Labrenzia sp. VG12: one gene and its partner. The protein of the gene in region 2 binds, or shares a complex with, the protein of the main gene of each other region. Links are inferred from orthologs where the notes say so. Each region holds a gene or a part of one and is shown on either strand. Other genes may lie near its edges. The genes, in order: tig and rpsG.

Region 1 (2,805 bases), 190 kb from region 2 along the record:
CGCCGCCGAGAGTCGCGCGATCGGTGATCACGTTGTCGACAATGCCGAATTCCTTGGCCCGCTCCGCGGTCATGAAGTTGTCGCGCTCAAGCGCTTCTTCGACCTGGTCCAGGCTCTGACCCGTGTGCTTCACGTAGATTTCATTCAACCGACGCTTCATGGCCAGGATTTCCTGGGCATGCAGCATGATGTCGGCTGCCTGACCGCGGAAACCACCGGACGGCTGGTGCACCATCACGCGCGCATTCGGCAGAATGAACCGCATGTCCTTTTCGCCGGCTGCCAGCAGCAGCGAGCCCATGGACGCGGCCTGACCGATACACAGCGTGGACACTGCCGGACGGATGAACTGCATCGTATCATAGATCGCAAGCCCGGAGGTCACCAGACCGCCCGGCGAGTTGATGTAGATCGCGATTTCCTTGGTCGGGTTTTCCGCTTCAAGGTAAAGCAACTGCGCGCTGACGAGGGTTGCCATGTGATCTTCGACCGGACCGGTCAGGAAGATGATGCGCTCCTTCAAAAGGCGCGAATAGATATCGAAGGCCCGCTCGCCCCGGTTTGTCTGCTCGACAACCATCGGCACGAGAGTGTTCATGTAGATATCGACAGGATCCTTCATGCCTCATCCATATTCTTGAGATGATGCCCGGAAGACCTCCGGACAGGAAACAGGCCAGAAGCGCATCGATTCTGGGCCTGACTCGAAAAAAGCGACATCCCGTATATATGGGATGTCGCCCTCAACGCAAAGTCATGGCAGATGCGGCGTGAATGCAAGGTTAAAGCGCGCGCCGCATCTGGGGATCATGGGGAGAAACCGGATCAGGCTTCTTCCTCGTCCTCGGCCACCAGCTTCTCAAGCTCTTCCTTGGTCACGGTCTTGTCGGCGACCTTGGCCAGTTCGAGCATGAAGTCGACAACCTTCTCTTCGTAGATCGGCGCCCGCAGGGACGCGAGAGCCTGCTGGTTGTTCTTGTAGAATTCGAACACCTGCTGCTCCTGGCCCGGGAACTGGCGAACGCGATCATAGAGCGCACGCTGCAGTTCCTCGTCGGTGACCTGAATGTTGTTCTTTTCACCGATTTCGGACAGGACCAGGCCAAGACGGACACGGCGCTCGGCGATCTTGCGGTATTCCGCCTTCGCCTCTTCTTCCGTGGTGTCTTCGTCTTCGAAGGTCTTCTCGTTGCGCTTCATGTCTTCTTCGACCTGGCGCCAGACGACATCGAACTCGCTGTCGAGCAGTTTTTCCGGCAGTTCGAAGGAGTAGTGATCGTCGAGCTTGTCGAGCAGCTGGCGCTTGACCCGCTGACGGGTCATCTGGCCGAACTGGCCTTCGATCTGGCCGCGGACGATTTCCTTCAGCTTGTCGAGCGATTCGAGGCCGAGACCCTTGGCGAACTCGTCATCGACCTTGGCTTCGCCCGGAGCGGCGATTTCCTTGACGACAACGTCGAAGGTCGCAGCCTTGCCGGCCAGGTGAGCCGCCGGATAGTCTTCCGGGAAGGTCACTTCAACGACCTTTTCGTCACCGGCCTTGGTGCCGATCAGCTGATCTTCGAAACCCGGGATGAACTGGCCGGAACCGAGAACGAGCTGGCCGTTTTCGTCAGCACCGCCTTCAAACGGCTCGCCGTCGATCTTGCCCAGGTAGGACATGGTCACGCGGTCGCCGTCTTCGGCCTTGCCGTCCTTCGCGTCGAACGGCGTGTTGTTCTTGGCGATTTCGGCAACCTGCTCGTCGACTTCGTCTTCGGCGATCTCGACAACCGGGCGCTCGATCTCGATGCCGGCAAAATCAACGATGTCGAAGTCCGGCAGGACGTCGTAGGTCATCTTGAAAGACAGGTCGGCGTCGCCGGCCATGATCTTTTCAGCATCTTCTTCCGGCAGATCGATTTCCGGGGTCAGTGCCGGGCGCTCGGAGCGCTCCTCAACGGCCTTCTGGGTGGTTTCCTGGATGGTGTTCGACAGGATCTCGGCCATGGCCTGACGGCCGTACATCTTCTTCAGATGCGCCATCGGCACTTTGCCCGGGCGGAAGCCCTTGATGTTGGCCTTGGATTTCAGGTCGGCCATGTAGTCGTCGAGCTTGGCGGCGAGATCACCAGCCGGAATGTCGATTTTCAGCTCACGCTTGAGGCCCTCGGAGAGGGTTTCGGTTACCTGCATGGGTTTTGTCGTCCTCGATCCCGAGCGGCAATCCGCCCCGGAGGTTTCGTTATTTAAAATCCCGTGTGCCGCACCGCCTGCACTCCCCTTTTTACAGGAGCGTTCCAACGGCAATGCATCGCCCCGAACGGAGTCCGGGACGCACGATGGGAGCGCGATAAAGCGTGGACCCGAAAGTGTCAAGGGGAGAGCGCGGATTTGCGGGCGTTTTCACGTGTTTCGCAGACGGCAAATTGAAAGCCAGCCGCTTCAGAAGCGGAACTTCGTTTTAGTTTGATCGCGGCTTCACATCCGGCATCGCCGCAGTCTGCAATCCAGGCGCAGGCCGCGCTGCGACACTGTAAGTCTGCTCCCGGACACCGACAACAGGCGGAACCCGGGTGAATTCAAAGGCATCGTGCCCTTCCTTCAGGTTCTGCCAGAAACCCAGCCATTTCGAACCGCTGTGGCGCGCGAAGTTTTCCGCCGTCATCCGAAACGGGAAAATGTGAACGCCGAAGTCTGAATGCCCCTTCTTGAAGGCTTCGTTCGCAAGCAGGTAAATCTCCTCGACGCCCGCATTGGTCATCGCGTAGCAGCCGATCGAGACACAATTGCCGTGAACCATCAGGAAGCTGCCGGTCCGACCGT
Region 2 (3,885 bases):
AGCGGCCATCACCATCCACGCGCTGCTGATGGCGCCCGATGACGACGATGCCGTGCGCAAGACACTGGAATCCCTGTCCGCGCAAGGTTTTGCGGAAGCGGAACTCGACCAGATCGGTGTCATGGACGGTGAACCGGATGATCCGGTCTATGAGGGCGCCTATCAGGATGCGCTTGCCGGTAATGTTGCGATCGTGACCTTCACCGAATAGCGGCATCGAGGACCTGCTCGGCCGGAAGGCAGTTCTGCGGTGAGGGACTGGCTGCAATGCGTTTTCGCACCAGCTGGGACCTTGGGCCGGCGAACGGGCAGGGGAGATCGGGTCGCATCTGGAATCAGGCCGCTTTTTCAAGGAGCAAGATGAGTCGACGGTTGGTCGAACTGATCTGTATTGATCCAATTTGACTGACCTGATTCAGACTTGGTTCAGACTTGTGACGAGTGGAAGAATCCCTCTGCGAAATATTGTTTCAAAAACCGCGTCACAAAGCTGTCGTAAAGTCGCTTATCTGTCGGAAAACGTTCCGGAAATTTGGATTGCCAAAGCGTAAGGCGCAGAAACGCGGTTTTTTGGACAAAGCACTTGACGCAAAGGGTGCATATGAGTAGGTTCCGCGCATCCCAAGGGCAGGCGGTAAGAGTGAAGCCGTCCAGCGCTGAACAAGGCGCAGGACCAAGTCCTCTTAAACGCTGCCGGGTTACATAGGCGAATACGCGTCGATTGCATGACCGCGAGGCAACTCGTGGTCCTCTGGTTTTTCGCAGCGCCTGCCGCTCTTGTCTGAGCGCGCGGGCGCGATTTTGCATGCTTGTTGGCTTGCGGATCAGCGGAGGACTGCAGTTGCATACGAATTTTTTGGATGGACAAGGTAAAGGGCACAGAATGCCGACCATCAACCAGTTGATCCGCAACCCGCGGAAAGTTCCGGCGAAGCGGAACAAGGTGCCGGCCATGGAGGCCTGCCCGCAGAAGCGTGGTGTTTGCACCCGCGTTTACACGACGACGCCGAAGAAGCCGAACTCGGCTCTGCGTAAGGTGGCCAAGATCCGCCTGACCAACGGCTTCGAAGTCATTGGCTACATCCCGGGTGAAGGTCACAACCTTCAGGAACACTCGGTGGTGATGATCCGCGGCGGCCGCGTCAAGGATTTGCCGGGTGTGCGTTACCACATCATCCGTGGTGTGCTTGACACCCAGGGCGTTAAAGATCGTAAGCAGCGTCGTTCGAAATACGGCGCCAAGCGGCCGAAGTAAGGAGCACGTCAGATGTCCCGTCGTCACCGCGCAGAAAAACGCGAAATCAACCCGGATCCGAAGTTCGGGGATATTGTCGTCACCAAGTTCATGAACTCCATCATGTATGACGGCAAGAAGTCTACCGCCGAGCGCATCGTCTACGGTGCCTTCGACGTAGTCGAAAACAAGACCCGCGAGAACCCGATCGAGGTGTTCCACGCTGCTCTTGAGAACGTCATGCCGCAAGTGGAAGTTCGGTCCCGCCGTGTTGGTGGTGCGACCTACCAGGTTCCGGTTGAGGTTCGCACCGATCGCCGTCAGGCGCTCGCAATCCGCTGGTTGATCGCCGCAGCGCGCAACCGCAATGAAACCACGATGGTTGACCGTCTCTCCGGCGAACTGCTCGATGCAGCAAACAACCGTGGTACCGCAGTTAAGAAGCGCGAAGACACGCACCGGATGGCAGACGCCAACCGCGCATTCTCGCACTATCGCTGGTAATAAGTTACTTCGAAGGGCTGACGCTATGTCGCGCACGCATAATATCGAGGACTACCGCAACTTCGGCATCATGGCTCACATCGATGCCGGCAAGACGACGACCACCGAGCGGATCCTCTACTACACGGGTAAGAGCCACAAGATCGGCGAAGTTCATGACGGCGCAGCCACCATGGACTGGATGGAGCAGGAGCAGGAGCGTGGCATCACGATTACCTCTGCTGCGACCACCGCTTTCTGGAAAGAAAAGCGCCTGAACATCATCGACACCCCGGGCCACGTTGACTTCACGATTGAAGTTGAGCGTTCCCTGCGCGTGCTCGACGGTGCCGTCGCTCTTCTGGACGCCAACGCTGGCGTTGAGCCGCAGACCGAAACTGTCTGGCGTCAGGCCGACAAGTACAACGTCCCGCGGATGATCTTCGTCAACAAGATGGACAAGCTGGGCGCAGATTTCGACCGTTGTGTCGAAATGATCCGCAAGCGCCTCGGCTGTACGCCGCTGGTCATGCAGCTGAATGTCGGTGCCGAGAACGAATTCGCCGGCGTTATCGACCTTCTGGAAATGAAGGCCCTGATCTGGCAGTCGGAAAACCTGGGTGCTGCCTGGGACGTTGTCGACATCCCGGCCGATCAGGTTGACCGTGCCCAGGAAGCACGCGATGCGCTGATCGAAACCGTTGTCGAAATCGACGAAGCAGCCATGGAAGCCTACCTGGAAGGCGAAGAGCCCTCCATGGAGACGATCAAGAAGCTGATCCGCAAGGGCACCATCAACAACGACTTTGTTCCGGTATTCTGCGGTTCCGCGTTCAAGAACAAAGGCGTTCAGCCGCTGCTTGACGCTGTCGTCGACTACCTGCCGAGCCCGGTCGAAGTTCCGGCCATTAAAGGCATCGATCCGAAGACCGAAGGCGAAGTCGAGCGCAAGTCCTCTGACGACGAGCCGCTTGGCCTCTTGGCATTCAAGATCGCCAACGACCCGTTTGTCGGTTCCCTGACGTTCTGCCGCATCTACTCCGGTGTCCTGAACAAGGGCGTGTCCCTGCTCAACACCGTGAAAGACAAGCGTGAGCGCGTCGGCCGGATGATGCAAATGCACTCCAACTCCCGTGAAGACATCGACGTGGCCTATGCAGGCGACATCGTTGCGATCGCGGGCCTCAAGGACACCACGACCGGCGACACCTTGTGTGACCCGCTGAAGCCGGTGATCCTGGAGCGCATGGAATTCCCCGAGCCGGTGATCGAGATCGCCGTCGAGCCGAAGACCAAAGGCGACCAGGAAAAGATGGGCCTCGCGCTCAACCGCCTGGCTGCTGAAGATCCGTCCTTCCGCGTCAAGACGGACGAAGAATCCGGTCAGACCATCATCGCCGGTATGGGCGAACTGCACCTGGACATCATCGTCGACCGCATGAAGCGCGAATTCAAGGTCGAGGCCAACATCGGTGCACCGCAGGTTGCCTACCGTGAAACCATCACCAAACAGGCTGAAGTGGATTACACCCACAAGAAACAGTCCGGTGGTTCTGGCCAGTTCGCCCGCATCAAGCTCACCATCGAGCCCGCTGAGCCGAATGAAGGCTATGTGTTCGAGAGCAAGATTGTCGGTGGTAACGTTCCGAAGGAATACATCCCGGGCGTGACCAAGGGTATCGAAAGCGTTATGTCGTCCGGTCCTATTGCCGGCTTCCCGATGCTGGATATCAAGGCGATCCTGACCGACGGTGCATACCACGACGTTGACTCCTCTGTGCTCGCCTTCGAAATCGCCGGCCGTGCCGGCTTCCGCGAAGCGATCCAGAAGGCCGGCCCGAAACTGCTCGAGCCGATCATGAAGGTCGAGGTTGTCACCCCGGAAGACTACATGGGTGATGTGATTGGTGACCTGAACTCCCGCCGCGGCCAGATCGCCGGTACGGAAAACCGGGGCATCGTGACTGTCATCACCGCAATGGTACCGCTGGCCAACATGTTTGGTTACGTGAACAACCTGCGTTCCATGTCCCAGGGCCGCGCGCAGTACTCGATGGTGTTCGATCACTACGAGCAGGTGCCGCAGGCTGTCGCCGAAGAGGTTCAGGCGAAATACGCCTGATCCCACCTCTTGAAGTCAAAAAGAATTAGAGAAACGGAGTAATCCG

The links.
Region 1: the proteins of rpsG (region 2) and tig are in contact, whole or in part, in a crystal structure (PDB 3GTY), measured with the Thermotoga maritima proteins. The link is inferred for Labrenzia sp. VG12 from one-to-one orthologs. Residues at the interface, in WP_004081843.1 of Thermotoga maritima: Lys34, Lys52, Lys55, Glu59, Arg62, Gln63, Glu66, Asn67, Lys69, Val71, Arg95, Ala109, Lys110, Lys111, Gly112, Arg113, Pro114, Glu117, Glu121, Ile124, Ala125, Tyr127, Asn128, Asn129, Thr130, Gly131, Lys135, Asp139, Arg142, Met143; in WP_004081061.1 of Thermotoga maritima: Glu122, Val124, Val129, Leu130, Tyr133, Glu188, Gly259, Ile262, Tyr263, Glu266, Ser270, Glu273, Gln274, Glu277, Arg308, Gln311, Ile312, Ser315, Tyr316, Glu325, Arg329, Arg336, Leu363, Phe366, Trp367, Arg373, Leu377, Arg381, Leu384, Glu387.

What each region holds. Positions count from the first base shown.
Region 1 is NZ_CP022529.1:1,528,666-1,531,470, forward strand. It holds tig (trigger factor), read right to left. Parts: upstream 2,176-2,805; coding sequence 826-2,175; downstream 1-825. Other genes in the region: CHH27_RS07005 (ATP-dependent Clp protease proteolytic subunit), read right to left, coding at 1-622; CHH27_RS07015 (murein L,D-transpeptidase family protein), read right to left, coding at 2,444-2,805. UniProt on the Bacillus subtilis protein: Involved in protein export. Acts as a chaperone by maintaining the newly synthesized protein in an open conformation. Functions as a peptidyl-prolyl cis-trans isomerase.
Region 2 is NZ_CP022529.1:1,716,265-1,720,149, reverse strand. Bases 294-3,002 are described here. They hold rpsG (30S ribosomal protein S7), read left to right. Parts: upstream 294-1,267; coding sequence 1,268-1,738; downstream 1,739-3,002. Other genes in these bases: fusA (elongation factor G), read left to right, coding at 1,764-3,002; rpsL (30S ribosomal protein S12), read left to right, coding at 884-1,255. Outside these bases: CHH27_RS07930 (regulator), read left to right, coding at 1-211; more of fusA, read left to right, coding at 3,003-3,839.